2 regions of the Paucibacter hankyongi genome follow, and region 1 is predicted to be linked to the other one. Evidence: predicted binding sites of a transcription regulator. Region 1 holds the regulator's gene; the other holds the start of a gene.
The links. The regulator HrcA, encoded in region 1, represses chaperone genes, less so after heat shock. The targets are predictions, from matches to a motif close to TTAGCACTCNNNNNNNNNGAGTGCTAA.
Positions count from the first base shown of each region.

Region 1 (14,695 bases):
TTGGTGAGCGGGTGGCAATCTTGGATGGCAACGTCAAGCGTGTGCTGGGGCGCTTGCTGGCTTTTGATGGTGATCTGGCCAGCAGCGCCGAGGAGAAGCGTTTGTGGGGCATGGCCAGTGAATTGCTTCCCGACTCCGGAATCGAGGCCTACACGCAGGGCCTGATGGATTTGGGTGCGACCGTCTGCACGGCGCGTTCGCCGCAATGTTTGCTGTGCCCGGTGGCCGAGCTGTGTGTGGGACGCATGCAGGGGGAGCCGACGCGCTTTCCTATCAAGACCCGCAAGCTCAAGCGCAGCCGGCGCGAAAGCTGGTGGTTGTGGTTGGAGCAAGAGGGTCAGGTCTTGCTTCAGCAGCGGCCGGCCACCGGTGTTTGGGCCGGCCTGTGGAGCTTGCCTCTGTTTGACGATGAGGCCTCATTGCAGCAAGAGGCGCAGCGTTTGGGGGCCCAGCTCGAGGTCATGCCGCGCATCCAGCATGCGTTGACGCATTTTGATTGGATACTGCACACCCGGCGCGCCGAACTGGTCTCGAATCAAGAGCCAATGACGGCAGGCTCCTGGGTGGCCAAGGAGCGTTTAGCCGAATACGCATTGCCCGCGCCGCTGAAGAAAATGATCGTCTGCTGAACTCACTTCACCTGCACCTAAGTCCATGAATACCTCCGTCAAGAATGTCGTCGAGTCCGCCCTGGTCGCCTTGCTGGCGGCGGCGTGCTGCCTGTGGTTCTTGATCTCGGCGGCCCATGTGGACGGGGAGCCATCGCCGGCACTGATGACGTTTTTGGCGCTCGGTTTGGCCGCGGCCTTGATGGCGCATTGGGTCTTTATGGCACTGGCGCTGCGGCGCAGCGGCCGCGGATTACTGCCCTGGATGCTGGCCCTGGTGTTTTTGTGCCCGCTGGGCACCGTGGCTCTGCTGGCCTTGTTGTCGGCCGGAGATGATCCGCGGGCGCAGGTCTGAGTTTGACCTGCATGATGGATTGACGGCCTGATTGGCCGGGAGCTTCGCCGGCCAGGTCGCCTCGCCTATTTGGCGTCCAACTCGCGGTGGCGTTTCAGCACCTGGCCGTGGTGGCCAAATTGTTCCGCCAAGGTTTCCACCAGATAGACCGAGCGATGCTGGCCGCCGGTGCAGCCGATGGCCACGGTCAAGTAACTGCGTTGATCGGCGGCGAAATTGGGCAGCCAACGGCTGAGGAACTCGCTGATCTGCGCCAGCATCAAGCTCACTTCCGGCTGCGCCTTCAGGTAAGCGGCCACCGGCGCATCGCGTCCGTTCAAGGGGCGCAGTTCGCGGTCGTAATAGGGGTTAGGTAGCACCCGTACATCGAAAACGAAGTCGGCATCGCTGGGCACGCCATGCTTGAAGGCAAAAGATTCAAACACCAAGGTCAGCGAGTTGCCCTTCACCACCACCAGGTCACGCACCCAGGCTCGCAACTGCGCGGGCCGCAATTGGCTGGTGTCGAGCACGGTGGACTCAACCCGTAGGGCGGCCAGCAATTCGCGCTCCAGGGCGATCGCCTCAAGCAGCGCTCGGTGGCTGTCGTCGCTGCTACCTGGCGTGGACAAGTCCTGGCGCAGCGGGTGGGGGCGGCGCGTTTCGGAAAAACGCCGCATCAAGGCATCGGTGCTGGCATCGAGAAAAATCGAGCGGATTGAAACCCCTTCGGTGCGCAGTTGCTTGATCAGCGGCAACAAGAGTGGCAGCGAGCCGGCGCTGCGCACGTCCACGGCGATGGCCACGCGGCGGGCGCCGCGCTGTTGCTCCAGCCGCAAAAAATCAAGCAGCAGATCGGCGGGCAGGTTGTCGACGCAAAAAAAGCCGGCGTCTTCGAGGGCATGCATGGCGACCGATTTGCCGCCTCCGGACATGCCGGTGACCAGCACAACCCGGCTTTCCGGTGCTTCTTGGGTAGATGAGCCTTGCGGCGCCGGAATCGGCTGGACCACCGCTTCGTTCGTCATGATTTGGCCTTTTTTGTCCTCGAGGGGGAGGCGGGCGAGGAAGAGGGCAGGGAGGAGGGGGCTGAGGAAAGGCTGAGCATTTCCTGGGCGTGAGCCAAGCTGGTCGAGGACAGTCGTTCGCCCCCCAGCATGCGGGCGATTTCAGCCACCCGGGCTTCACCCTGCACGGGGCTCACATCGCTGCAGGTCTGGCCATTGCGGGCAGCCTTGGCGACCAGGAAATGATGGTCGGCGCAGGCCGCGACCTGAGGTAGATGGGTCACGGCCAGAACTTGGCGCTCGCGGCCGAGTTGCTTCATCAGTCGCCCGACGGTTTCGGCCACGGCGCCGCCGACGCCGGCATCGATCTCATCAAAGATCAGTGTGCCGACGCTGGTTGCAGCGTTGGCTTGTTCTTGCTGACATGTCGTGACCGCAATGGCCAGGGCGATGCGGGACAACTCTCCGCCAGATGCGACCTTGGCCAAGGGGCGAGGCGTGCTGCCGGCATGACCGGCCACCAGGAATTCGGCCGACTCCAGGCCGAAGCTTTGCGGCTGATCCTGTGGCAACAGGGCGATCTCGAACTGGCCGCCTGCCATGCCTAGTTGTTGCATGGCCTGCGTTACCGCCACGGCCAATTTGGGCGCGGCCGCGCCGCGTGCGACGCTGATGCGCCGGGCTTCTTGGTCGAAAGCCGCTCGGGCCGCAGTCAAGGCTTTGTTCAGGGCATCCAAGTCGGTGGCGGCGTCCAATTGCTGCAACTCGGCTTGCCATTGCGAGAGCAAGGCGGGTAGCCCGGCTGGAGCACATCGGTAGCGCCGCGCCAGCCCCAGCCAGGCGGACAGGCGCTCGTCCAATTCTTGCAGCCTGGCGGGCTCCAACTCGGTGCCATGCAGATAGGTGCTGAGCGCGTGGCTGGCGTCCTGAATCTGGCTCTGGGCGCCGCGCAGCGCCTCGACGGCGGGCTCGAGCCTGGCGTCGTAGCTCAGCACCTTGTCCAACTGATTGAGGGCACTGTCGGTCTGCGATTCGGCGCTGGGTTCGGCCTCACTCAAGGCCTGCAGGGCGCCTTGAACGGCATCCAGCAAGGACTGCGCGTGCGACAGCCGCTGATGTTCGGCATTCAGCTCGTCCCACTCATCTTGCGCGGGGCTCAGGCGTGCGACTTCACCAATTTGCCAGGCGAGTCGATCGCGTTCGCGCGAGAGTTCGGCTTGGCGACTCTCGGCTGCGTTCAGCTGGTCTCCGGCCGTTTTCCAGTTGCCGAAGGCCTGGGTCAGCGCTTGGGTGTCCACGTCGGCATAACTGTCCAGCAGGGCGCGCACGGCGGCCGGTCGGGTCAGGCCCTGCCAGGCATGTTGACCATGGATGTCCAACAAGCTGTCGGCCAAGTCGCGCAACTGGGTCACGGTGGCCGGGCTGCCGTTGATCCAGGCGCGGCTCTTGCCTTGCGTGTCGATCACGCGGCGCAGCAGCAAGGTGCCTCCGGCGTGGTCAAAGCCTGCTTCGTCCAGCCAAGTGGTCAGATGCAGCGGGCGGTCAAATTCCGCAGAAATTTCGGCGCGCGCGGCGCCTTCGCGCACCACGCCGGCATCGCCGCGGCTGCCCAGCGCCAACTGCAAGGCATCAACCAGAATCGATTTGCCTGCACCGGTTTCCCCGGTCAACACGGCAAAGCCGGGGCCGAAATCCAGTTCCAACTCGGTCACGATCACGAAATCGCGCAGATTCATGCGCCGCAACATCAGCTGACTCCCTCGTACCAACGCAGTTTGCGCCGCAGCGTGGCGTAATAGCTCCAGCCCTTGGGGTGCAAGAAGCACACCTTGTGCGCAGAGCGGCGCACGGTGATGCGGTCGCCATGCAGCAGACTGGCCAGGCTTTGCATATCGAAATTGACGCTGGCGTCGCGGCCGGCAACGATTTCCATTCGGACTTCACCAATATCGGGCAGCACGATAGGCCGGTTGGACAGCGTGTGTGAGGCAATCGGCACCAGCAGCCAGCCGGCGATGCTGGGGTGCATGATGGGGCCGCCGGCCGACAGCGAGTAGGCGGTGGAGCCAGTGGGCGAGGCAACGATCACGCCGTCCGCGCGCATATTGGCCACGAACTCGTCGCCGACATCGATGCGCAACTCGACCATGCTGGCGGTGGCGCCGCGGCTGACCACCACATCGTTCAGCGCCAGTCCCTCGAAGATGCTTTCGCCGTCGCGCCAGACTGCGCCTTCCAGCATCGGGCGCTGTTCCATCTCGAAGTCACCCGCCAAGATTGGCGCCAAGGCCTCACGGAATTTTTCGATCGAGATGTCGGTGATGAAGCCGAGTCGCCCTTGGTTGATGCCGACCAGCGGCACGCCGAAGCGAGCCATCTCACGGGCGAAGCCCAACATCGTGCCGTCACCGCCGACCACGATGGCGAGGTCGCAATGAGCCCCCAAAGCATCATTCGCCAGCGCATCAAAAGTCGTGATGCCGGTGTTGAGCGCGGTTTCGCGCTCAAAGGAAACATCGAGTCCTTGCCGCGTGACGAACTCGGCAATTTCTTCAAGGAGCGGGCGTATGCCGCGGGCCTGATGCTTGCCCACAATTGCCACATGCTGGAAACGTTTGGCCATGGAGAAGAATTACACCACAGGGATATGGCAGTCCGTTGAAGTTGCGGTGCCGGCCCCGTGACTGGAACTTACAATGTGCGCATGCTCGACGAGCGATCTAAATCCCTTCTGAAGACTCTGGTTGAACGCTATATCGCGGACGGCCAGCCTGTCGGTTCCCGCACGCTTTCCAAGGCCTCCGGGCTGGAGCTCAGTCCGGCCACGATCCGCAATGTGATGGCCGATCTGGAAGAGCTCGGTTTGATCGCCAGCCCACACACCAGTGCCGGCCGCATTCCGACCGCTCGCGGTTACCGGCTCTTTGTCGACACCATGCTGACCGCTCAGCCTGGCCTGCTGGGGGCGGACTCGCGGCCGATCGAAACGCAGCTGCAGCCCGACCAGCCGCAGCGCGTGATTGCCAGCGCCGCGCATCTGCTGTCTAGTCTTTCTAACTTTGTTGGCGTGGTGACCGCGCCGCGCAAGCCCAGCGTTTTTCATCACATCGAATTTCTTCGCTTGGGCGAGCGGCGCGTCTTGGTCATCATGGTCTCGCCCGATGGTGATGTGCAAAACCGCGTTATCTTCACCGCGCAGGACCTGAGTCAGACCGAATTGGCCGAGGCCAGCAATCGACTCAATGCGCATTACGCAGGCTTGAGCCTGGAGTCGGTGCGCGAGCGACTCAAGCATGAGGTCGACGCCTTGCGCGGCGAAATCGCCGGCCTGATGAGTGCGGCCGTTCAGGCGGGCACCGAGGCGATGGTGGACGAACAGGAGCGCGTGGTCATCTCGGGCGAGCGCAATTTGCTCACCGTGCAGGATTTCAGTAACGACATGGGCAGCTTGCGGCGCTTGTTCGATATGTTTGAGCAGAAAACGCAGCTGATGCGTTTGTTGGACGTGTCGAGCCGAGCCGAAGGCGTGCGCATTTATATCGGCGGCGAGAGCCAGGTCGTTCCGTTTGAGGAATTGTCGATTGTCTCTGCGCCCTATGAGGTCAACGGCCAAGTGGTGGGTACCCTGGGCGTGATCGGCCCCACGCGCATGGCCTATGACCGGATGATTCAAATCGTTGACATCACCTCAAGAATGATCAGTCAAGCGCTGTCGCAGAAATAGCGTTGCACAAGCCCTATACAATCGCGCGCTTCCGGTGCAACGCCGGAAGTTTGGAAACCCCTCGGGGGCCGTTAGCTCAGTTGGTTAGAGCAGAGGACTCATAATCCTTTGGTCGCAGGTTCAAGTCCTGCACGGCCTACCAATTAAATCAAGCACTTAAGCTAGTTTTTCGGAATTCGCTTTATTGTTTTCTGACTTCATGTAGGCGTCATGTAGGCAAACTGGATCGCTCTCGATCAACCTCGAGCCCAAGCGATGTACACCTCATGTGCTCGCTTTCGGTGGTAATTTGCGCTTGGCGCGGCTAACGGGCGCCGCCCCGCTAAATGGCAGGCTATTGATCGCCGTTCTGGCCGTGTAGAAATTCTTCTTCATGCCGGCATGGCCTGTCAGGTCCTTGTCCTTCGGATGAAGTATCGCAAGGACTGCCGCTACGGCGTCGTCGACTGGAGACGCCTTCTCTTCCTGCCTGTACTGCTCCACCAAGTCCCAGCATTGCAGCCCCGCTAGGGGGCCTAGAAGACTATTCATGCGGTCGGCCTTATGCGGAGTGACTCGACCAAGAAGATCGTCCGTCAGGAATGCCTGAATCAACTCCTCCGATGTCGGATCCACGGCGGTCGGCGCACGCAGGGCCTTCCTACGTTGGGCGAACTGATACAGGAACTCTCGGACGAGTCGTTGCAAATCGGCTGTGTCGAACTCCATCTCGGTGTCCAAAACGATGCCGAAGCGTTCGACCCCACGGTGGCTGTCCGATCGGTGTTTCGTGACGAACTCCAAGCCCGGATGCAGCCGTATCGGCTCGCGTACGCCATGCACGAACTTCTCCAACGCGATGTCGTCCTGAGGCTGGTAGTCCCGAGACTCATAGAGACGTCGAGCTACGACGGTGAGTAATTTGGCAATGTCGTTGCCGTTGAGTAGGTCGCAGATCCGAAAGTAGTCCGTGGCAGGCAAGCGCAATGGCTGCACCGCTTCACCAAACGAGGCCCTCGCTCCGGCCAGCCCCTTGTTGATCAACTCTACAAAAGCGCGATCGGTGAATACACGGTCATGCCGCCGACTCATCGGCAACCCGACCTGAAGCACATCCCACACGAGGTCGACCAGACGGTCGTGCTGAATCTCTTGCTCGCTGGCGCCAAGGGCCAGCCAGTACTGCTTGATTTGCTCTGCGATCTCCGCCAGTTGCTCCATCTCGCGAGGGTTCGCTTGGCGGGCTGCGCGGATGGCGTACTCAAGTGGCAGCGCCTGGTTTATGACGTTAGCGAGGTGTATGTAAAGCGTGTTGTCGATCTTTTTGTTGGTCATGTGCGTTACCAAAAAGCGGCTCCCATCAGTAATTCTCACCTTGCCTCTGCATCCCTACCATCAACGACGTTCCATCACACATAGGAGAACCTCGATGAATGTCAATGCCGATATGGAGCTTCCGACTGATACACCGTGCAGACTTTTAGAGGCGAATGGCCTGAAGTGCTCGCCGCCTGGCGACCTGTCACGCGAAAGCCGGTGCTGGACCACCGATGAACTCGCCACCCAGCTAGGCCTAAGTCCCCAAACCTTGCGAAAACGCTACGCCCAAACGGGCTCGTATTTCACGGTTAAACCCTTGAAGCTGCCGAATCGTCGCCTCTTGTGGCCAGCAGATGCCATCGAGCAACTGATCAAGAACTGACCCACTTTGACTTTGTCACATAGAGCCCAAACAGCAAGGAACACCATGCCGTACAAAATGAATCCGCTGACCCCTGGCCGGGGTCTCTTTGCCGCCACTGTCAGTGCTGGCCCAGTCCAGCTACCGATGTCTTTGGGTTATCCCGGCCAAAAGACAAACCAAACCTGGCGACCCCACACGACCAACGCGCCGACGAACAATCTGCCCGGTCTTTTAGGTCGCATGTCATGCAATCTAACTTATGGCGGCCTCGATTCGGCAATCGCTGGAACGCAGCTTCCGGCCTTCGCTTCCTTGCTGGTCCAGTCCCTCGCCGACATAGCTTGGCCGAACGGCCAGCATGCGTCGATTGGCTTCAGTGCCTACCTCCAGGTCGCCTCCAGTGCAGGCAAGTCTGTTCCGTACAAACAACTGCGCGATCCAATTGATCGCGAAGTACGCGCCTGGACCCTTGGGAACGCGGAGAAGAAAATCGCCCCGGCACTCTTCGCCGAGGACATCACTCGCGAGGGCTTGATCTTGCACTTGCGTGAGTGGAAATGGGTTGGACTCTTCTCCGACGATGCTGGACAGTGCAAGCAGTTGGTCAAGGCTGCCTCGCCGACGCTCGCGAAACTGAACGATGGCGACGACATCAATCACGCCCGAGTCAAGGACGGCCGCATTGCGCTCACTGGTCATCGCTTCAATATGCTGTTGGCCGAACAGCCGGGTATCGACGGCGTCGGTCACCAGTTGCTGGCCGGCAGCAACGCCGGTGTCGGCTTGGTGAATCGCCTTTTTGTGGCTCAGGCTTGCTCCGCCCAAATCCCGAAGGCATTTCACGGTGTGACCTTCAGCAATGAGGTCCGCGAAGCCTACGAAAAGCGCGTCAAAACACTGATCGAGGCCAGCATTAAGCAAGTGACATCGGGCTTGGATCGCCCCGTATTGCGCCTCTCCAAAGACGCCAGCGAGTTCCTGATCGCCAGCGGTGAAGAGCTGCGCAATCGTTACTGGGGTCATTCGCGTGGGCAGACCTTGAATGCTTACGTCGCCCGCCACTCCGAGCGCATCCTGCGCCTGGCCGGCGTCCTGCATGTTTTTGAATTCGGAACTGACGGCGAGATCCAACTCGATGTGATGCAGGCCGCTGATGTCATTGGGCGCTGGAGCATTGAGCAGTACGAGCGCATGACCGACGTCCCAGTCAAGCCGAGCCAGGCCGAAGTGGACGTACAGCGTCTGGGTGAGGCCCTGCATCGACACTGCGCCGTCACGGGTAGTTGGGCCCATGAGTTGACCTCAGTACGCCGTCAGTCGTTCAACGTCGGCCTGTCCAAGGCGCGCTTTGACCGAGCGCTGGCTGAGCTTTGCGGTCAGGGCCGTGTATCGATCTTCCTGCAAGGACGCAAGGATCTCCTTTGTGTTCATCAGCCCCTTTCCTTGGGCCACTGAATCACCGAACGGCGGATCAAGAAACCACCACAGCCCGCTGGCTGTGGTGGTGCCCAGGGGCGTGGGCGCAAATCAAAAAGCAAACAACTGGTTCGACCCTGACTGTCGTGCCGATGCCTGCAACTGCGCATCGCTCAAATGCCCGGGTGGCCCATTGCTTTTCGGGAGTAAACCATGATGAATTGCACTACACATGACTACGAACTTGCTGACCTAACCGGGCGTCGGTACAGGCTCAACAGCAACCATCTTGAAAGCCTTGGTCTTTGCTTGAGCTTTATGCGCCTGGTTGTTGAGGGCGATATGAATGTCCGTGTGACCAGCCAACGACGCAGTTGGCCAGCCAGAGAACTGTTCACTGTGCTTGCACAACACCTAGCTTGGCTGCATGGCTACTGGCGGCTGTTCAGCCGTCAGTACACGTTTCACCCCTACGTGGTGCTCTTCCTTCGCACTTACCGCGAACACGCAATCCGGCACCTAGAAGGCTTCTCTTTGAGTACCCGCACCGTGACTGGCCCCACTGTCGAGGAAGTTCTCGAGGACTTCGTATTACAAATGCGTGCCGAGGCTAAGAAATGTCGCCTTAGGAAGCGGGCTGCAGATTGGCAAGGGAAGTACGAGAGAAACGCCGATCGGCTGATTGAACTGATGGGGAGGGTCAGCAAGCATGTACAGCGCTTCACGTTGGTTGAACTCGAACTGGACTATCTTGCGTCGAGGCTTACGCCCAAAGAAGTTTCGGAACTCATTGAGACCTTGAACGACGTCGAACGGGCCGAAGCCGACGCGTACTGGGGTGGCCGTAGTCTGGACCAAACTGAGCCCGCCCAAGTCAAAGTACCGTTCGCCAAAGTCCAAAGCGATCGCAAGCATCTCTTCGCGAACATGAAAGGCAAGACAACGCTCTTCAAAGAACTGCAAGGGTATGTCTGGCGAGTCCAGTTCACCCCGGTAGCTGGTTATGGCTTGCGGCTTTCTTTGATCTTTGACGGTATGCAGATGGACCCTGCTGGCCTGGGGGGCGAAATCGGCAGCTACTGGCAGTCGATCACACGCGGTCAAGGTTGCTTCCGAGTGCTGGAACCTTGGCCGGCGATCGATACCGCCCGACGGATCACAGCACTTGCCGATAACGCCAAGGTCGAGCGGAAAACGTTGCGGCAGGAATTGATGGACCGCATGGGTGGTGTGCTGCTGGCTGTGCAGTGTTTGCCCTACCCAGGGTGCAATCTGTTTGCCACCGGCTTGGTCCATCGCCGAAGCGCTGCACACCAGGAGGGTGTGCGCCGGCCAGTCAAACCAACCAGGGGCGCAGGCAGCGCAGCGCGCATCCGAAATCGTCATTCGTTTGGTGCGAAAAGCACTTGGCCGCATCAAGCAGAAATTGCTCAGTCGGTGGTTGGAGTGGCAGTTCCGGTGCATATGCCGCTCCTCGTGGCAGAAAACGGTAGCTCTGAACTGCAGCACGGAGTTCATCCATGAAGCGCGCAATCCCTCAAGTGGTGAACTTTGACGTTCCTTGGGCGCTTAGCCTGGCCCTCGCCCTACTGGCAAGTGGCATTTCCTTGTGTATTGCGGTCGAGGCCGGGCGTCTGCTCGGTAGCAGTCCGAATGAGCGGCTGTTCCACGCTGGCGTGGGGATCGTTGCTGTACTCGGTGCACATTTGCTGATGCCAATATTTCGCCAGGTATCGGCCTTACCCCGGCTAGGGGCCATCGCCATTTCGGCGGCGTGCATCGTATACATCGTGTACGGCCAAACCAGCTACTTTTTGTCGGCACAGGCGCAGGCCGGTGCACAGCGTATGGCTGCCGCAGTGTCCACGGAGGCATCCCTCAGCGCGCATGCAAGATCACCCAGGCGCGTTGCTTCGTTGATTCTGATGGAATTGGCTGAAGTCAAGGCAGACCTGGCTCAGTTGCGGTCTAGGCGCTGCCTTGCCGACTGTTCACGCCTCGATGCCCGCGAGGCGGTCCTGAGGGCTCGCATTGCAGCGCTGGAAGCCGAGGCTGATGAGGTTCGGCGCTGGCAACAGAATCAGGAGCGGTTGGAGGCCCGCAAGGCCGCGGTGAAGGACGACCCGGTGACCGAACGCCTTGTTGGCCTTCTGGGTGTGACCAGTGGTGCGATGGGATTGACCATTGGAGTTCTGTTTGCCTTGATCCTGGAGGGTACTGCCTGCTTGTGCTGGTTCTTCGTGTTGCAGCGGATCGACTTGGCGGCCGCAGTATCCGCGCCGACGAAGACTGATGATCCGGTCACGGTGATGCCGTCGGGCGCGGTGCCGGTACCGCCTGTCATTTCGCCAGTCACGCCAGAGGTACCGGTCAGTACCGCACTTGTCGAACAGGTGTGCGAGCCGGTCATGCCTGTGGAAGGTGTGATCGATTCAAAGCAGAGCAAGGTACGTCTGCTGGTTGATCGAGTCCTGCCGGAGATTAAGGCCGGGCGCGTTAAGCCCACAGTGACCGAGATTCGTGAGTACTTGGAATGCGCGCGCGCTATGGCAGCTGAGGTTCGGCGAGCCCTGTGACGCCCGCTTGCGTTCCGGGGCCAACGTACCGCGCGTTACGGGTGACTTGCGTGACTGAGGTGCCCTGGTATCCCCAGAATCCTTGCGCCGAGACGACTTGGACTCCCGCGTCCCGTTGCATCTGGCCATGAACATCTGCTTTGGTGATGTCACAAGTCTGCATGCTCATCGGGGTCAAGAACTCACAGCCGGCTCGTAGGTGTTGGTCAAAAACACGCGGCAGTCACGAGTGACTTTTTACTGAAGACTTCTGCTTCCTATGGAATTCCTATGGAATCGATGAAATCGATGAAGGTATGGAATTCATCGATGAAATCCATACCCATGGAATCTATCGACGCTATCCACGATCTATCCACGGAAATCTATCTATGGAATCCATATTCACATCCAACTTGGATCCATGCCTAACTTGTTCAGTCATCGGTCTACTCGGCAACATCAACAGCCGATTGAAAGACGAGCAATCATGAACAACATCCAATCCGTAGCGCACCCTGTTCCAACCAGCACTGACCATCATCACTTGTCTCGCCATCGTCCCTTCGTGCGTCAGGCGGGGACGGTGATCACACCGTCTCGCCGTCCAATACAAACTGCCTGTATTCCTGCTGCAGCGGCTCCAGCTCTAAACAAGCTTGTTCGGAATGGAGTTTTCGAGACCTACCAGGATCTCGATTTTGACCACCACACAGAAGGAAAGACGGAAGGGGAGAGATCAAGCCTTGTTGTTCATGAAGACTACGGCAAGTTAATGCCCCTGGCACAAATTGAGTTGATGGTCGAAGAAATCCGCGCTACGAAGGAGTTGGCTTTTGAAGTAACGTTTGATGACCGAGGTCGGATATTGCTCATTCAGAAGAGCCTGGAGCGCTACTACGTTGCGGTGAAGTCAGTGTTGGCGAGCTATTCAGATCAGTACGACTACAGCCCGCGCGTCGACGTCTTCTTTGACGCAGCCAAAGAACTGAAGCTGCTTTCGGAGGACTTCTCGTTCGGAGATCCGCTGCACTTTGACGCTGCGTCAAGGTGGCGGTATGCCGATCTCTTCAACGAGTTGATCTCATGCATCAGAGATCAATGTGAGAAATCCCGGTTCAAGGCGCGTCTTCGCCAGCATGAGCGCAACGCGAACCGGCGTCTAGGTCGAGCGCTGATGTGGGAGAGAGAGATGTTTGAGTGGCGCTCAAGGCACCTATTTTTGATGCTGTGCCTGAACTACAAGACGAGTGTGCGTCACCACATCCGGCCTGAAGATGTTCAGCGACATCTCCAGCGTTTGCTCAACAACCGACGAGCGAATCGTTTGCTTTCAGGTATCACTGGCTACATCTGGAAGATCGAAGACGGCAAAAAAAGTGGACTCCATGTCCACATCTTGATCGCGTACTCAACCAAAAGGAAGGCCGATGTAAACATTGCCAGAAGCATCGGTGAATACTGGCGTGACGTGATCACGGAAGGGCAGGGCTCCTACCGAAACAGCAACAGTGATCGTCAGATGCATCGCGAAAAAGGACATGGCGAGGGGACTGGTCAAATCAATGCTGTCGACTTTGCTCGCCGCCAGGCCCTGCGAACCAACATCAAGTATCTGACCAAGAGTGAACAGCAACTCAAGCGCAAGAACGGCCCGAAATATCGAACGTTCGGAATGAGCCAACCGCCAAAAAAGAAGGTAGCAGGTAGACCGCGAACTGAAGCGGGCAGGGCTCCGTATCCGGCTGGCCTTTGAGGTTTGGGCATAAAGGCAGCAAAGAGGCCAAGAACGCTCAATCGGCCTTGGCCTGTCGTGATGCCGAGCAATTTTGGCTAGCAAACATAAAGACACGCAGATAAAGCACTTGCGCAAGATGCCGTCAACGGCGCGCATACGCTGGATGCGAACAGCCAACTGCGCCTAGTTGTACAGACGATAGATGCGTTTGCGGCTCGCGCTCAGAAAATGCGGACCCAGTAGGTCACGGATGCGGCGATAGCCGAAACGCTGCCGCACTTGCGCGATCTCGACGATTTTCGCGCTGAGTTTCTGCGTGGTCTCAACCACCATGGGCCGGTTGCCATGGCTGTCCCTAGAGAGCCCCACCAGGCGGCTAGGCTTTCGAACAAGTGATCCTGGGCAATCTCTTGATCGCAGCCCCGCGCCGCCCTGCGTGGCTAGGGCTTTACGCCGAAGACTTCCTGTAGCGCTTGGATGTCGAGGTTGGCCTCAATCCGTAGCTTGAGCTTGGCGTTCTCGCATTCATGTTGTTGCAGCCGCTTTGCACTTTAGCCGGCATACCTCCTTACTAGGCACGCCAATTGTGGTGAATCTCTCCCATAGCTATCCCGGTCTCAGTCCGTTTGAGGATCCCAAGGCCCCGTGTGTTTGCGTACTTGCACTTTGTCATGTCCGTCAATATCTGGAGGTACGAGCTCTGGCACCTTTGCGTTGGTACGGGCGGAGAGGCTCAGGTCAATCGTCGCGCCGGCACCACGCCGGATCGATTTTCCTTAGCCGTAGAACCTGCTAACTCTTACAGATGACAGTGGGCGCCCGATTTGCTAATCGCGCGCAGCAAATTGGTATGCCCCTAAACGCTTCGGCCACATTCAACGCCCCCCAAGAGAGGGTGAATGAATTTTTGTGTCGAATTGGCATACTTTGCCTCAGCAGGCTAAAGAGCCATGCGATTCGAGGAGGGTTAGTGAGTAATGACAGCAGGAACGCATCACTGTTCAGGGCCGAGGTAATGCAAGCCGCTCAAATGCAGTGGCTTGGCAGTATCCGCATTGGGCGTCCACCCAGCTTTGCTTGGGTGACCGGCCTCTCATTATTTATGGCTTTGACCTTGGTCACCTTTGCCATTTGGGGCGAAGTCACCCGCAAGGCCAAACTGCCCGGGCTGCTGATGCCCACGGCCGGCCTGTTGACCGTGAGCGCACCGCAAGCCGGCGTTTTGACGGAACTGCTGGTGCATGAGGGCGATGTGGTGCAAGCCGGCCAAGTGCTGATGCGATTAAAAAGCGAACGCAACACCGCCTTGGGCGATGCCGCCACCCTCAACGCCCAAGCCCTGGCGCAGCGCCGCGCCAGCCTAGACACCGAACGTTTTTTGACCCAACAGCAGCAACGCCAGCGCCAAGACGCCCTGAACGACCGCCTGCGCAGCTTGGCCGCTGAGGAACGTCAAGCGCAAGGCGAGTTGGACGCCAACCGCCTGCGCGCCGGCTTGGCCGCCAAGAGCTTGGCCCGCTACACCGAGCTGGAAAAAGACAGCTTCGTCTCCGCAGTGCAGTTGCAGCAAAAGCAGGAGGAATTGCTTGATGTGCAATTGCGGGAGCGCAATGCCGAGCGAAGCCTGGCGGCCTTGCAAAGAGACATTCA
Region 1 is NZ_JBBHJX010000018.1:6,873-21,567, forward strand. It holds gene mutY (A/G-specific adenine glycosylase) at 1-629, shown strand, start outside; gene WG899_RS19420 (hypothetical protein) at 655-963, shown strand; gene rapZ (RNase adapter RapZ) at 1,029-1,970, opposite strand; gene recN (DNA repair protein RecN) at 1,967-3,697, opposite strand; gene WG899_RS19435 (NAD kinase) at 3,697-4,572, opposite strand; gene hrcA (heat-inducible transcriptional repressor HrcA) at 4,654-5,673, shown strand; tRNA gene WG899_RS19445 (tRNA-Ile) at 5,739-5,815, shown strand; gene WG899_RS19450 (hypothetical protein) at 5,938-6,987, opposite strand; gene WG899_RS19455 (hypothetical protein) at 7,082-7,354, shown strand; gene WG899_RS19460 (DUF3987 domain-containing protein) at 7,400-8,791, shown strand; gene WG899_RS19465 (hypothetical protein) at 8,966-10,276, shown strand; gene WG899_RS19470 (hypothetical protein) at 10,273-11,328, shown strand; gene WG899_RS19475 (rolling circle replication-associated protein) at 11,798-13,063, shown strand; gene WG899_RS19480 (IS3 family transposase) at 13,229-13,378, opposite strand; gene WG899_RS19485 (HlyD family secretion protein) at 14,148-14,695, shown strand, end outside.

Region 2 (14,695 bases), on a different contig from region 1:
CAGTACCGACTGCGTCATGAAGGACTGGGTGGCTGCATCCGGTGTGGGGACGGCTAACTTGGCCTGTTCACGGCCCAATTTATAGAGCTCGAACAAGCTGCCATTGAGGATGCGCAAGAGCACCTCGGAGACGCGCTGCCGCTCCGCCTCCGGCACCTCGGCCTCGATGAATTGCGACAGCGCCGGCAAACCGCCGGTGATGGGCGTGGTCTTGTCGTCTGGCTTGATGCCCTCGGCGCCGGCAAACAGAGCCAGCGCGCGGCGGGCGGTGGCCTGCAGCTGTGGCGTCATCTGCGGTTTGTCGTTCGGCGTGGCGGCCTCGGCGTAGCGGCGCGCGGCGCGCTCACGCAGGGCCTTGTCCATCAGACCGTCACGCAGGCGCAGCCAGCCGTCCATACTTTGCTGATCATCGGCCGGAATGCGCAGGTAGCGGAAGGCCTCGGTCGCGCTTTCGCGTACGCCGGCCAGGAAGACCCGTTGGCCATCCAACTCGACCGGCACCATATAGTTGTTGAACTCGCGCGCCTGGCCGGCGGCGTCGCGCAAGCGGTAGCTGAAGGACGGGCCGACATTGTGCAAGGCCTTGTCGCCCTTGGGCTTGGCGCCGCTGCCCAGGTGGTTTTGCAGCGAGTCAACCAGATCCACCTTGCGCACATCGGTGCCTCCGGCACCGTTGGGGTTGCCGCCCAGGTTTTCCACGTTGATGACCCGCAGGCCGGCGAATTCAAGCGTTAGCTTTTGGGTCTCGCTCTTCAGTTCGGTGTTGCTGCCGACCTTGCCTTCGATGGCGAATGAGGAACCGCCGGGGGCATCGGCGCGACCCATGGGCCGCGCGGTGAGCTTCAAGTCGGAGCCGCCGTCCTCGAAGCTGCTCTGGTAAATCGCCACGCCGCGGTGGATGAGGGGCTCGTTGACCTTGATCTTGGCTTCGGTGATGGCGCCGCTTTCATGGTCTCGGATGCTGACATCGCTGGCGAACAGCTTGGGCATGCCGGTGTCGTAGTACTCGACGATGAACTTCTTCAGTTCCACATCAAAGGGCAGGTCCTGCAGCACCACGCCGTTGGGCATGGACAAAATGGCCGTGGCGGCGCGCCCGCCCTCGGGCACCATCAAGTTGCCGCGAAAGCTCGGGTTGTTGGTGCTCAAGCGGTGCTCGGCCTTGACCTCGCTGATGAAACCGCCGCCTTGGTAAATGGTCTTGCCCTGTGCCCACATCAGGGCGCGCACCAGCAGGTCGCCGTCGAGTAGGCCGCCCAGGCAGATCAGCACGATGGCTGAATGCGCCGCCAGATAGCCGATCTTGTTGGCCGACCCCTTGCGGGCCGCCACCATCACGCCTCGTTCGCGGGCTTGCACCTTGGCCTTCCAGCCCTCTGCCGTCAAATAGGCGGCCACTTGGTTCAGCGCCGCTTCCGGGGCGACATTCAGATGCCCGAGCGCCTTGTGATGAAAGGCTTGCAGCGATTGCTCGCGGACATGCTCTTTGTAGTTTTTCAGATCATGAATGATCTTGGGGGCGTTGCGCGCAATACACAGACTGGTGGAGATGACCAAAAAGGCCAGGATCAACAAGAACCACCAGGCGCCGTAGACGGTGTAGAGGTCGAACTTGCCAAACACCTCGGCCCAGAAGGGGCCGAACTGGTTGACGTAGTTGTTCAGTGGTTCGCGTTGCTTGACCACGGTGCCGATGACGGAGGCGATGCAAATGACCGTCAACAGGGCGATGGCAAAGCGCATCGAGGACAGCAAATCGAGCAGTTCGCGGCCCCATTCACCCGCGGGCCGGGGGGACTCGGGCGGGGTGTTGCCCGGGGATTCGCAGATGGTGGGGGTGTCGGTGGACATCGGGATCTAGTGCGAGAACCAAGAAAAAAGGCCGGTGAATCTCACCGGCCTTTTTGAGGATATGTAGCCTGACGGCGGCTCGGCTTGAATAGTGCCGAGCAGGACTCAGCGCAGGCCGGCGATGTAGTCGGAGACAGCCTTGATCTCGCGGTCGTTCATCTTGGCGGCCACACCGGCCATCTGCGCGTTGTTGGCACGGGTGCCGGCGCGGAAGGCGTTCAGCTGCAACTCGGTGTAGTCGCTGTGTTGGCCGGCCAGACGTGGATACTGGGCGGGCAGACCGGCGCCAGAGGGGCTGTGGCAACCAGCGCAAGCGGGGATCTGACGGTCGGCAATGCCACCACGGTAGATCTTCTCACCCAGGGTGATCAGGTCCTTGTTCTTGGCAAATCCGGCCTTGGCGGTCTTCGAGGCGTAGAAGGCGGCGACGTTCTTGATGTCCTCGTCGGACAAGGTCGAAGCCATGCCCTTCATGACCGCGTTATTGCGGGCGCCGGACTTGAATTCGGTCAATTGCTTGGCCAAGTACTCGGGGTGCTGGCCTTGCAGGATGGGGTTGGCGGGGCTGCCGCGCGAGCCGTCTGCCGTGTGGCAGGCGGCGCAAACCTGGGCCGAAATGGCTTGACCCTTGGCCAGATCAGGCTTGGAAGAGGCCTTGGCCTCGTTGGCATTTGCGGCCGAAGCGGCAAGCAGGAGGCCCGACAACAGGAAAGCGGCAGTCTTAGTCATGAATTTATAGATTCGGTAAGCGCAACTTTAAGATTTTACAATGGCAATCCATTCAGCCAGAACACTTCATGACCAACACCTCTTCTGTGCCGCAGCATTCTGCGGAAATTGAGACATCGCCATCGGACAAGGTGGTGTTGGGATGGACCCACACGGCCCGTTTCTTGACAACGGCCAGCGAGTTGGTGCATCTGCCTGCGAGTGAGCTGCCCGAAATTGCTTTCGTGGGCCGCTCCAACGCCGGCAAGTCCACCGCGATCAACACCTTGGCTCAGCAAAAGCGCTTGGCTTTTGCCTCCAAAACACCTGGTCGGACGCAGCATATCAATTTGTTTGAGCTCGGTCCCAAAGATGCCGCCAACGCCTGGTTCGCCGACCTGCCTGGTTATGGCTATGCCGCGGTGGCCAAGGCCGCCAAGCTGCGTTGGCAAAAGGTCATGGCCGACTATCTGGCGGTGCGGCGTAGCCTCTCGGGTGTGGTGCTGATGGTGGACTCGCGTCTGGGTCTGACCGATCTGGACAAGCAGTTGCTGGAGTTCGTTGAGCCGCGCGTGCGCTCTGGCGAAGTCAAGCTGCTGGTCTTGTTGACCAAGGCCGACAAGCTCAATCGCAAGGACGCCGATGCCGCTTTGTTTGGCACCCGCGCCTATATGAAACAGCTGGAGACCGAGGCGTCGGACATCACCGTGACGCTGTTCTCGGCCCTGAAGAAACTCGGCGTCGCCAAGGTGGCGCAGACCCTGCATGCCTGGGTGCAGGCGGCGCGCGTGGTGACCGAAGCGGAATTCAATGCCGCTGCAGTTGCGGCTGCCGTGGCTGCCGAAGCCCAGGGCACAAATGTCGAGGCAAATCCAAACTCCGCAACTCCGCTGTCACCGGTATGACACGCTGAGCCCTCGTGCCGCCCGGATACTGGGCGGCTGAAAAGGAAGGGTGGTGGATGCAAATAGACAGCTTTGATGTGCTGCTGCCCCATGGCATCAGCCTGTCTTGCCGCGCTTGTGGCCCGGAAGGCGCGCCCCGGCTGTTGTTCTTGCACGGTTTTCCCGAGGGCGCCTTCATCTGGGACGAGGTGATGCTCAGCCTGGGGAAGCGTTACCGATGCCTAGCGCCGAATCTGCGCGGATTCGAGCATTCGAGTGCGCCCGTCGAGGTGGATGCTTATCGCGTCAAGCCTTTGATGCAGGACATCGCGGCCTTGATCGCCTGGGGTGGTACAGAGCCCTTGGCGGCGCTGGTGGCGCATGACTGGGGCGGCGCGCTGGCTTGGAATCTGGCCGTGCAAAGGCCCGATCTGATGCGCCGCTTGGTGATCATCAACTCGCCGCACCCGGCGACCTTTCTGCGCGAGTTGCAAAGCAACCCGGCTCAGCAAGCCGCCAGCGCCTATATGAACTTCTTGTGCCGGCCGGACGCTGAAGCACTGCTCGCTGCCAATGACTACGAGCGACTCTGGCCCTTCTTGACCCAGATGGGCGCGGCCACTTGGCTGGATGCGAGCACCCGGCAACGCTATCGCGCAATATGGGGCTGCGGTTTGCGTGGTCCTTTGAACTACTACCGTGCTTCGCCGCTGCGCCCGCCAACGGCTACGGATCGCTCGCTGATGACGCTCAGTTTTGCACCCGAATTCGTGACGGCGGCGCTGCCGACCTTGGTGATTTGGGGTGAGGCCGATACGGCCTTGCCGCCGGCGCTATTGGAGGGTTTGGATCAGTTCGTGCCGCAGATGCAGTTGCGCCGCGTGGCGGGTGCGACGCATTGGATCATTCACGAGCAGCCTCAGTTGATCTGCGAGGCGATCGAAGCCTTTGTGGCTTCGATCTGATTAGCCTTGCTGGGCGAGGTCCTGCATCAAGGTGTCGACGGCGCGTTGCAGCAGACTGGTTTCGTCCAGGGCGGTGATCAGGCCATTGGCCAGCAAACGTTCCAGGGCTGCGCGGGTCAATGAGTGCCGCTCGTCGGAGTCTTGGCCGACGAATAGGTAGTACTGCTGGTTGTCGCTGATCCATGCGATCTGCGCGGTCAGCCAGTCGCTTTGGATGAAGAGGTGGTACCAGCCGCCGATATGCAACGCGTCCATCCAGCCCTTGATGGCAGCCAGCGAGGCGCGCTGGTTGTCTTGGTCGTACAACTGCACCGGCACCGTTGGCAACTCGCCGCGGTCGACGCGGGTGTGAGCCCAATGCTCGGGCAGTTGCGACTCTCGCTCGTTCAACAAGCGCTGCAGCAATTCTTCCTGGCTCAGTTCGCGGGATCCGTTGGCGTCTGCCAGCGACTGCGGCACGGTGTCGCTTTCATCCAGTGCGCTCATGCCTCGCAGCAGTCGGCTGTGCTGCTGCATCAACTCCTGCATCACCGATTCACGTTTGTCAGCGGCTAGCGCGATGGCCTCGCAACCCGAGCGCAAGGCGTCGATCAGCGCCGGCAAGCGCTGGCGCAGTGCGTGGCGAGCGGGCTCGTCGATCGGCGTGTGCAGGCTCTCCAGCAACTCGTCGACCCATTCAATGCGGGCCATGGCCGCCTCGGACTCGCGGCCATGCAGCACCATGGCCTGCACGATCACCTCGGCCCATGCGGTTTGCAAGAACTGGCGCAGCCGAGGCCCCAACGGGGCATCAGCGGTCTGCGCCCTGAGTTGCTCGCGCAGCAGGTCCAGCCACTGCTTGCGCAACTGTTCGCGTTCTAGTGAGGCGAGGGCGGCGGCGCTGCGTTCGCTGCGCTGTTGCGCTTGCTTGCTGAGCATCTTGTCCACTCGGCTGAACGTCTGCTCGAACAGCATTGCGGTGGGCAAGGGGGCGTCAATCAGCCCCTGAACCTCAACGTCCATGCTGCGTAGAAAGCTTTGGAATTGCTCGTCATCGGCCCGCTCGAAGGCCATGCCATGTGCTGCCACCCGGTTCAGCAGGGCCCAAGTTGGATGGTCTTGGCGATGCAGCAAGCTGGAGTCATTGCGCGACAAGCGCACCACGGCAACCTGAAGCCGGGCCAACAAGGCTTTCAGCGGTGCTAACAAGCGCGGGTCGGCCAGGATTTGGTCGTAAAGCCGGCTCAACATATCGGGCCCGGCCTTGGCGATGAAGACCGGCGCCTGGCCCGATGCGCTGGCGCCAATGCCCTGCGGCCGCGTGTTGTGCTCCTGCACACGGCGCGCCAAACCGTCCAGCGTGGCCGGTTCACTGTGGCGGCTGGCCAGCGCAAAGCGGTGGGCGGCATTGGTGTCTTGGCTTCTGGACGCGTGGCTGGCCACCAACTGACTCAGCTCGGCCGCGCGTAGTCTGGCGCATAACTGGCCATAGATGCGGTGCAGGTCCTGGGCCATGGGGGTGGCGGCCACTTGCATCAACTCATAGCGGCGCTGTGGCTCCATCTCCGTACTGGACAAGGCCTGCAGCAAGGCTTGCGCAAACAGTGCAGGCCGGAGCGGGTTTTCGTTCTTGCGGGCGCGCGCAGTGCCGCGCAGCGCGGCAAAGAAATTGCCGAGTTGATGCAACTCGGGGCGAGATTGGTCTTCCACCGCCTGGATCACATGGGCAATGGCCACATCCTGCAGGGCCTGGCGCTCATCCACCAGGCGCAAAGAGTCCAGTCCGCCGGCGCTGCGCTGCTGCTGGAGCGGGTCGTGCCCTTGTCCTGCGCTTTGAATCAGGGGAATCAGGGCTGACTGGAAGTCCTGGCAAAAGCGGGCGCGCATGCGGCGCCAGCCTTCCAGCAGGGGGAAATATTGGGTGCGGGAGTCCAGCGCGGCTTGGATCGTGTTGAGCAAATGGCGGCTCAAGGCCGGCGCTTCGCTCAGCGCTTCGTCTAAAAGAGATTGCAGGGTCGGACGCGAGGACATGGAAAAGGCTTGGCCAGGGAGGCTTTGATTATCAATCGGCAGCACGGAGTGACCGCCAGCATGACATATTGAGCCCTGGCGGGACGAAAAAAAGGGGAGCCGCTTTCGCGACTCCCCTTTGCGTGAGAAAACTCTCACCGATCGGCATCTCAAGTGCCGAGCGATGGGGGCCGGGTCTTGCCGGTGAAGGCAAGTCCTGACCCCGCAGGCATTACATGCCCATATCGCCCATGCCACCCATGCCGCCCATGCCGCCAGGCATGCCACCGGCAGGAGCGTCGTCCTTCGGTGTTTCAGCGATCATGCACTCGGTGGTCAGCATCAGCGAAGCAACCGAAGCGGCGTTCTGCAGCGCAGTACGTGTCACCTTGGTCGGGTCCAGAATGCCCATTTCGATCATGTCACCGTAGGTGTCGTTGGCAGCGTTGAAGCCGTGGTTGCCCGAACCGGCCAACACAGCGTTCACGACCACCGAGGCTTCGCCACCGGCGTTGGCCACGATTTCGCGCAGAGGAGCTTCGATGGCCTTGAGCACCAGCTTGATGCCGGCGTCTTGGTCAGCGTTGTCGCCCTTGATGGCGCCAGCCGCTTGCTTGGCGCGCAGCAGAGCCACGCCACCACCGGCCACGATGCCTTCTTCCACAGCAGCGCGAGTGGCGTGCAGGGCGTCTTCAACGCGGGCCTTCTTTTCCTTCATTTCGACTTCGGTGGCAGCGCCAACCTTGATCAGTGCAACACCGCCGGCCAGCTTGGCCACGCGCTCTTGCAGCTTTTCACGGTCGTAGTCGCTGGTCGCTTCTTCGATCTGAATACGCACTTGCTTGACGCGAGCTTCGATGTCAGCTGCAGCGCCCAGGCCGTCGATGATGGTGGTGTTTTCCTTGCCCACTTCGACGCGCTTGGCTTGGCCCAGATCGGCCAAAGTGACCTTCTCCAGAGTCAGGCCGACTTCTTCGGCGATGACCTTGCCGCCAGTCAGGATGGCGATGTCTTCCAGCATGGCCTTGCGGCGGTCGCCGAAGCCAGGAGCCTTCACAGCCACAACCTTCAGGATGCCGCGGATGGTGTTGACCACCAGGGTCGCCAGCGCTTCGCCGTCCACATCTTCAGCAATGATCAGCAGCGGGCGGCCCGACTTGGCCACTTGCTCCAGCGTAGGCAGCAGGTCGCGGATGTTGGAGATCTTCTTGTCGTACAGCAGCACGAAAGGGTTGTCCAACAGAGCGGCTTGCTTCTCAGGGTTGTTGATGAAGTAAGGGCTCAGGTAGCCGCGGTCGAATTGCATACCTTCGACGACGTCCAACTCGTTGTCCAGCGACTTGCCGTCTTCGACGGTGATGACGCCTTCCTTGCCGACCTTGTCCATCGCGTCAGCAATGATCTTGCCGATCGACTCGTCGCTATTGGCCGAGATCGAGCCAACTTGAGCGATTTCCTTGGAAGTGGTGGTGGCCTTCGAAGCCTTCTTCAACTCGGCGACCAGGGCTGTCACAGCCTTGTCGATGCCGCGCTTCAGGTCCATCGGGTTCATACCGGCGGCCACGTACTTCATGCCTTCGCGCACGATGGCTTGAGCCAGCACGGTAGCTGTCGTGGTGCCGTCACCGGCGTTGTCAGAAGTCTTGGAAGCGACTTCCTTGACCATCTGCGCGCCCATGTTCTGCAGCTTGTCTTTCAGCTCGACTTCCTTGGCCACGGACACACCGTCCTTGGTCACGGTAGGCGCGCCGTACGAACGCTCCAGCACCACATTGCGGCCCTTAGGACCCAGGGTCACCTTGACCGCATTGGCCAAGATGTTCACGCCTTCAACCATGCGTGCGCGGGCTTCGCCGCCGAAAACTACGTCTTTTGCTGCCATGAAATTTCTCCAAATTCGTGAATAAGGACCACGCTTTTGCTTGCCCAATCAATGGTTGAGAAGAAAAGCGTAGCGAGCGGCGCTCTGGCTAGGCGGACGGAGCGGAGGAACCGGAGCGTGCTTGCTGCACGTGAGGATTCCGAGCACCGCCCAACGACGCCAGCGCGTCGCGCAGTAGCTTTACTTCTCGACCACAGCGAAGAGGTCTTCTTCGCGCATCACGAGGAGTTCATTGCCATCAACCTTGACGGTCTGGCCCGAGTACTTGCCGAACAGAACGCGGTCACCGACCTTGACGTTCAGGGCGATCAGGTCGCCACGGTCGTTGCGCTTGCCGTTACCGACGGCCAGCACTTCACCTTGGTCCGGCTTTTCAGCGGCGGCGTCAGGGATGAAGATGCCCGAGGCAGTCTTGGTTTCTTGTTCGAGGCGCTTAACGATCACGCGATCGTGCAGAGGACGCAGGTTCATCACATCTCCTAGAGAGTTTCGGGTCTTCGTTGGGCCGGGTGCTGGCGGGGCCAGTGAACCGGTCAGGGATATTCGAGACCTCGGACACCCGGTCCGGCCGGGTATCTTGGGTCGTTAGCACTCGATTGGCTTGAGTGCTAGCAATCGAATTATATGGGCGGGTGTGACGCTTTCAAGTCCTGTTCTTGGTTATTGAAGTCGTAGACAGACTATTCAGCGGTGAAGCACGGACTGTGCGCGCGAAATCAGCAACTCTGGCACAACCGGCTTGTGCAGAAAATCTGTTACGCCAAATGACTCGAGCAGGGCCAGGAAGTCCGATTCAGCCGGGTCCACCAGCAAGATCACCGGCAAGCCGGACCAGGCCAGTTCTCGACGCAGATTGCGGAGCATGTCTTCGGAGTCCCCTCCGGCTGCGGTATCCGCGATCAGCAATTGCACGTCCTGATTGGCCTCAAGGATGGCCCGTGCTCCGGAGCCGGTAGCCTCCCAGCGGGCTTGGTAGGCAGCATGCCCGAGCAGATCGACAAGCCGATTGCCCAAAGCGGGATCGGGTGTGACGACCAAGGCGGTCAGGGCCGTGGCAGATGAGTGATTGCTCGCTTGGGCGATTGCGTCCTGAATTGGCACACGCCGTTTACTGGAATGGCTCAAGGCAGTCCAGAAGGCCGTGCCAAGATTGGCATAGGCTTCTTCCGGCGTCGATTCACCCGAAACAATCCAATTCGCCGCATTGACCTGAATGCTTTGCCAGCCATCGGGTAGCGCTCCCACCAGTGTGGCGTTGTCAATCCTGTTCGCGAGAAAGGCTGCGCGCAGCCTGTCATTGACCTCGATGACCTCTGCGACGGGCAAGCGTCCGCTGTACCCGGTGTAATTGCATTCGGCACAGCCGACAGCCCGATATACCGGAGATTCGTCGGTCAGGTCGCGGAACAGTCGCTCCAACGGCGCCAGGGGCTCGACCACGGGCGCTCGGCAGTGCGTGCACAGCTTGCGCATAAGGCGTTGCGACATGACTCCAACCAGCGTATCAGCAAGGACCGTAGGTCGGACTCCCAATTCGACCAGGCGCGGTATGGCCCGCATGGCGTCCATGGTGTGCAGTGTTGCGAACACCAGGTGTCCGGTCAGTGCGGCATTGACCGCGATATCGGCAGTCTCCTTGTCGCGGATTTCGCCGATCAGGAGGATATCCGGGTCCTGGCGCAGGATGGCGCGCAGGGCTGTTTCGAAACCGAGGCCGGCCTGCGCGTTGACTTCGATCTGGGTGATGCCGGGAATTTGATACTCGACCGGTTCCTCGACTGTGATGATTCGACGGGAGACGTTATTGAGCGCGGCAAGCAGGGCATACAGCGTCGATGTCTTGCCGCTGCCGGTAGGCCCTGTGAGCAGGAATAGCCCATTGGCGCTGGCCGATATGCGGCGCAAAGCCATGCTGGTGGCGCTGGCGAAATGACTCTCCTGCAGACTGTAGACACGTGACGGATCGAGGATCCGGATAACCAGACTCTCGCCGCCAGTGGCCGGCAGGGAGGAAACACGCAGATCGTAGCTAAGATTGCCCAGCGTGACGCTGGCCCGACCATCCTGTGGCACTCGGCTATTGGTCGGATCCATCTTGCCTTGTGCCTTGAAGAAACGCAGCACCGCGTCGAGAATCTCGCCGGGCAGGGTGGCGATCCGATGCAAGACGCCATCGATGCGGAAGCGGACGACCCCGCCCCCGGCAAAGGGGTGGGCGTGGATGTCCGAGGCGCGGCCATCGATCGCCTTTTTTAAGAGTGCGCGGCAAAGGCGGGTAACCGGTGCGTTGTCGCCTATCGCCATGGCGACTTCGCGGTCATCCAGATCGAGCATTTTCAGCTTGTTCGACCGGTCTCCCGCGGCACCCTGGGCGTAAAGCAGGGTCATCCAGCTATCGATGTCGTGCGGTGGGGCGATCAGCCGTTCGATGTGCCGCGAGGAAACGAAAGCGGCTTCCTTGACTGCTTCGTCATCGGTCGGATCGGAGCAGACGATTGTCAGGGTCCGGTCATCGGCACTGACCGGCAGGATGCCATGGCGCCGCGCAATGCGGGCCGGCAGTACCTGGGCGAGGTGCTTGTTGATTTGTGACACGGATGCCCGCTTGAGAGCGAACCGGTCGGCCACCATCTGCGCCAGTTCGTGGGACGTCACGCCTGCCAGCGCGGCAACCAGTTCCCAACGCTCGCCGGGCGTTTCCGGCAGTTGAGTCTGCGGAGAAATATTGCGCGCCGGGTAGGCCTTGATTGCGAGATCGAGCAGCCAGTGGGTCATGGCATTTCTTTCATGAGGAGACCCTGCCGCGTCAGGCGACAGGAGTGCCTGGGCAACAATTTGGCCATGGTTGTCAGTCCCAGTGAACGAACAGCGCTGGGTTTACGGGGCACGCCGGTGAGTAGGCATCTCCCTTGTTGCCGGACGCGTCCAGATCGAAGCCGTTGCAGTTGTCGCCGGCGCAGCAATAGGTACACTGGAATGGCTTGGTATTGGAACGAGACGGATCGAAGGTTGTGCAGTCGTCCAACTGCGTACTCTGCCGCCAGTAATCCACCTTGCATTGCTCCGCCGGCATGCAGAGCCGCTCGACATCACGAGTGCCATCTGCCCGGTTGACGAGCTTGACGGCGGGAAAGCTGCCGGCCGGGCAGGTCACCGCGCCGTGAGGCGATGCCATCATCTCGCACATGCTGGGATCATTACCCGCGCAATCCACCGCCTTGTAGGGCAGCTTTTGCGCCAGCGTCGCTTCGGTGAAGGGGCTCAAAGCTGCGCCGCCGCGGCTGCACCCGGCTGGTTTGGGGGCCGCCGCAATCGTGGGCTGGTTGCCGTACATCGGGTCGCAAATGCGGGCGCCGTCCTTGATTCCGGCCATCGGCCGCTCAGGCGGACAGGCCTCCGTCGTCCGGTTGAAACAGATGTAAGGACCGCTCTTGGGCTGGTTGAAGCCTTCCGTAAATCCGCCGCGAACCAGAAACATCGGCTCGTACTCATCTGGCTTGCAACCCGGATTGCAGGCACCGCTGGCCGGATCGAGGACCAAACCCTTGGCGCAGACCTTGGGAACGCACTGCGAGCGGTCGGCGTTGAGTTGCTGGGCCGCGGTGCAGGACGGCGCCGGCGTCGCGACCGCGGGCGACTGCGTGACCGTGGTCGCAACGATCGTTGATGCCGGGTGACCGCTCTTGCATTGCCCGAGGAGCACGGTGAAAGTGGCGACAATGGCGGAATCACGCACCCACTGGTTGAAGGCGCCGATTCTCTGGAACTCGGCGGCTAACAGGCGCGTGCGTGCAACCCCTTCGGGTCCGATGCCTCCAAACTGCACGGTGAGCGGGGCCGCTTGATCATTGCCGGTGACACTCGTGAAATGAGTCAGTGCGGGCTTCCAGCGACTCGGATCAAGGGCCTTGATGCCATCGCCGACGATAGTTTCGATAAGGGCAGTTTCGGGATCTTTGTCGCGGCCGTTCCACGTGATTTTCCAGTTGCAGAGATCGCGACTGCTCTCCTGGGCGGCAATCTGCGCCTTCTCGCGCATGGCGTCGTATTCCACGAGAACATCGGCCAGATGTGCTCGCTCCACATAATCCCGATAAAACGGCAGGGCGATGGCAGCCAGAATGGCGATGATGGCGACTAAGAACGACAATTCGAGGATCGTGAAACCACGTTCTTGCTTGCGTGAGCCGTGGCAGATCATTGGGCACCTCCCGGCGCGGCGGCATTGGTCCAACTCCGGGAAACATGGCCGATCCGGCCATTGAGGGCATAGCGCGGCGGTGTAACCGCCGGATCAATCACTTGATAGCCGATGACCAGGGATAGCGCAGGAGCGGGTAGTTGCACGGGAAGTTCATTGTTGACCTTGACGTAGCGTTCCACGGAGTCGCGCGCCTCGCCGATGAGCAGCTCCAGCTCCTTACCAATCTCAGCATCGTTTGGCCCTTGTGGCCACAATTGCCAGCCCCACAGGAAGATGGCCGCAAGCCACGCCAGCACGCTCAAACTGACACCTATGAGGGGTCTGCGCGCCGCTGTCCCCTGGGAGCCCAGCGCATCCTCGCGCAACTTGTTCTGGGCACGGTCGACTAGTTGATTGATATCGTCGTTTTGCGGTGTACTCATGGGCGACCTCTTGTCAGTTGTTGCGACAGGCGTACATGGTTCGAACGGCAGCGTTTCAAGCAGCAACAGGATGCCTGAAAATGCCCTGATGGTCACTCCCAGGGACCTGAGTGTTTCCACCGTAGACGGTGAAACACTGGACGCATTTCTCATCGCAACGCCAGGAGTTCTCGCTGGCACAACAGGTAGTTCGGTAGGATTTTCTGGATTCGTCGCGAATATTGGCCTGAGGCTGGTAATCCCGGTATATCGACTCGCTATGTTGTTTGCACGTGAAACCATTGGATTGCGCGCGATTGATCTCGTTGGCCTGTTACGTCTTTTGCACGCCAGCACACTGCGTGACGCAGATTCTTCCCCGTATCGTCTCTGGTGGGGAGGGGGCTTAGAGTGACGGTGGCCGGGCTGTACTTGAATCCGGTCATCTACGATGGAAGCACCGGTTGCCAGCAGGGGGCTGAAGCGCCCAATCAAGAACTTGACGAGGAGTGGGTCAAGCCAGTCGCTGATACAAGCCGCGGCGATTGCGGTTGTTTACGACGTTAGGCACAAAGAACTTCTAATCGACGCGCTGCAAGGCCGCAAGAATGCGTGCCCTTTGTTTGTGACTTGAATTGCCGAGAACACAAGACCCCGACGAACATCGGCTGACAAATCTTCGGGCGGTAGCCCTGGGGAAGACTTGGCGCGACGGCGGGCTATTGAGATTGAGGCGGTCTGTCCGGGCGCTTTTTTGTGGTGAGCGGGGCGAGTGACAATGGCGCGCTTCGGGTTGCCCCGATCTGAATCATCAAACGCCGCCCCATCATGCTGACGCTCGACACCGCCTTGACCTTTTTCACCCTGGCCTTGCTGCTGGGCTACACCCCTGGCCCGGACAATGTCTTCGTGCTGATGCAGTCCGCCATGCAGGGTCGCCGCGCTGGCTTTTATGTGGTGCTGGGCTTGTGCACCGGTTTGTTGGTGCACTCGGCGGCGATTGCCTTGGGCTTGGCGGCGGTGTTTGCCGCCTCGGCTTTGGCCTTCACCGTGCTCAAGCTGTTGGGCGCGGCCTATTTGGCTTATCTGGCCTATCAGGTCTTGCGCGCGCCGGTTGGGCCCTTGGCCGAGCAGGCTCAGCTGCGTTTGAGTCCCCTGAAGATGTACAGCCGCGGTGTGGTGATGAACCTGACCAACCCCAAGGTGGTGTTTTTCTTCTTGGCTTTGCTGCCGCAGTTTGTGGACGATGCCGCCACCGCCCAAAAAGGCCCGGTGGCCTGGCAGATCGCCCAACTGGGGCTGATTTTCATCGTCGCCACGCTGATCTCTTTTGGCTCCATCACCTACTTTGCCGGCGCGCTCAGCCAGGTGCTCAAGCGCTCCACCCGCGCCCAACGCGGCTTAAATTGGTTGGCGGGCACGGTCTTCATTGGACTGGCGCTGCGTTTGGCCTTGGCTGAGCGCTGAAATTTAGGGCTTGGCGGCGTACTGGCTCGCTCAGGTGACCCGGCCCGCCGCCGTGCTCATGGTGCCCGGGTCGGCTCTGCGAGCCGACTGCCCTCGGTGCTCACTGCGCGGGTCAGCGGCGGCAAACTCGCTACGTTCGTTGGAGCTCACTGCGCTCAAACAAGTGCCGCCAAGTCAGAAGTTGAAGCGCGCTGCGCGCGCCTGCCCCGCTTCGCTGCGCTCTCGGCCGGGCACAAATCGCCCGTCGTCGGGCCAGGCCACCTTCGGGATGGGCTTGCGCTACTGTTGAAACGCCAAACGTTCGGGTTGCTGTGCCTACCGAACAAGCCCCAATCATCGGCAAG
Region 2 is NZ_JBBHJX010000025.1:19,102-33,796, forward strand. It holds gene WG899_RS21415 (cytochrome c biogenesis protein ResB) at 1-1,743, opposite strand, end outside; gene WG899_RS21420 (c-type cytochrome) at 1,957-2,580, opposite strand; gene yihA (ribosome biogenesis GTP-binding protein YihA/YsxC) at 2,649-3,464, shown strand; gene WG899_RS21430 (alpha/beta fold hydrolase) at 3,521-4,408, shown strand; gene WG899_RS21435 (DUF1631 family protein) at 4,409-6,418, opposite strand; gene groL (chaperonin GroEL) at 6,630-8,279, opposite strand; RNA gene WG899_RS21445 (sX9 sRNA) at 8,338-8,411, opposite strand; gene groES (co-chaperone GroES) at 8,460-8,750, opposite strand; gene WG899_RS21455 (ATPase, T2SS/T4P/T4SS family) at 8,964-11,054, opposite strand; gene WG899_RS21460 (hypothetical protein) at 11,128-12,480, opposite strand; gene WG899_RS21465 (hypothetical protein) at 12,477-12,905, opposite strand; gene WG899_RS21470 (LysE family translocator) at 13,713-14,351, shown strand.
Region 2: groES (co-chaperone GroES) is a predicted target of HrcA. The motif match lies at 8,865-8,891, and genes of this name have one in related genera.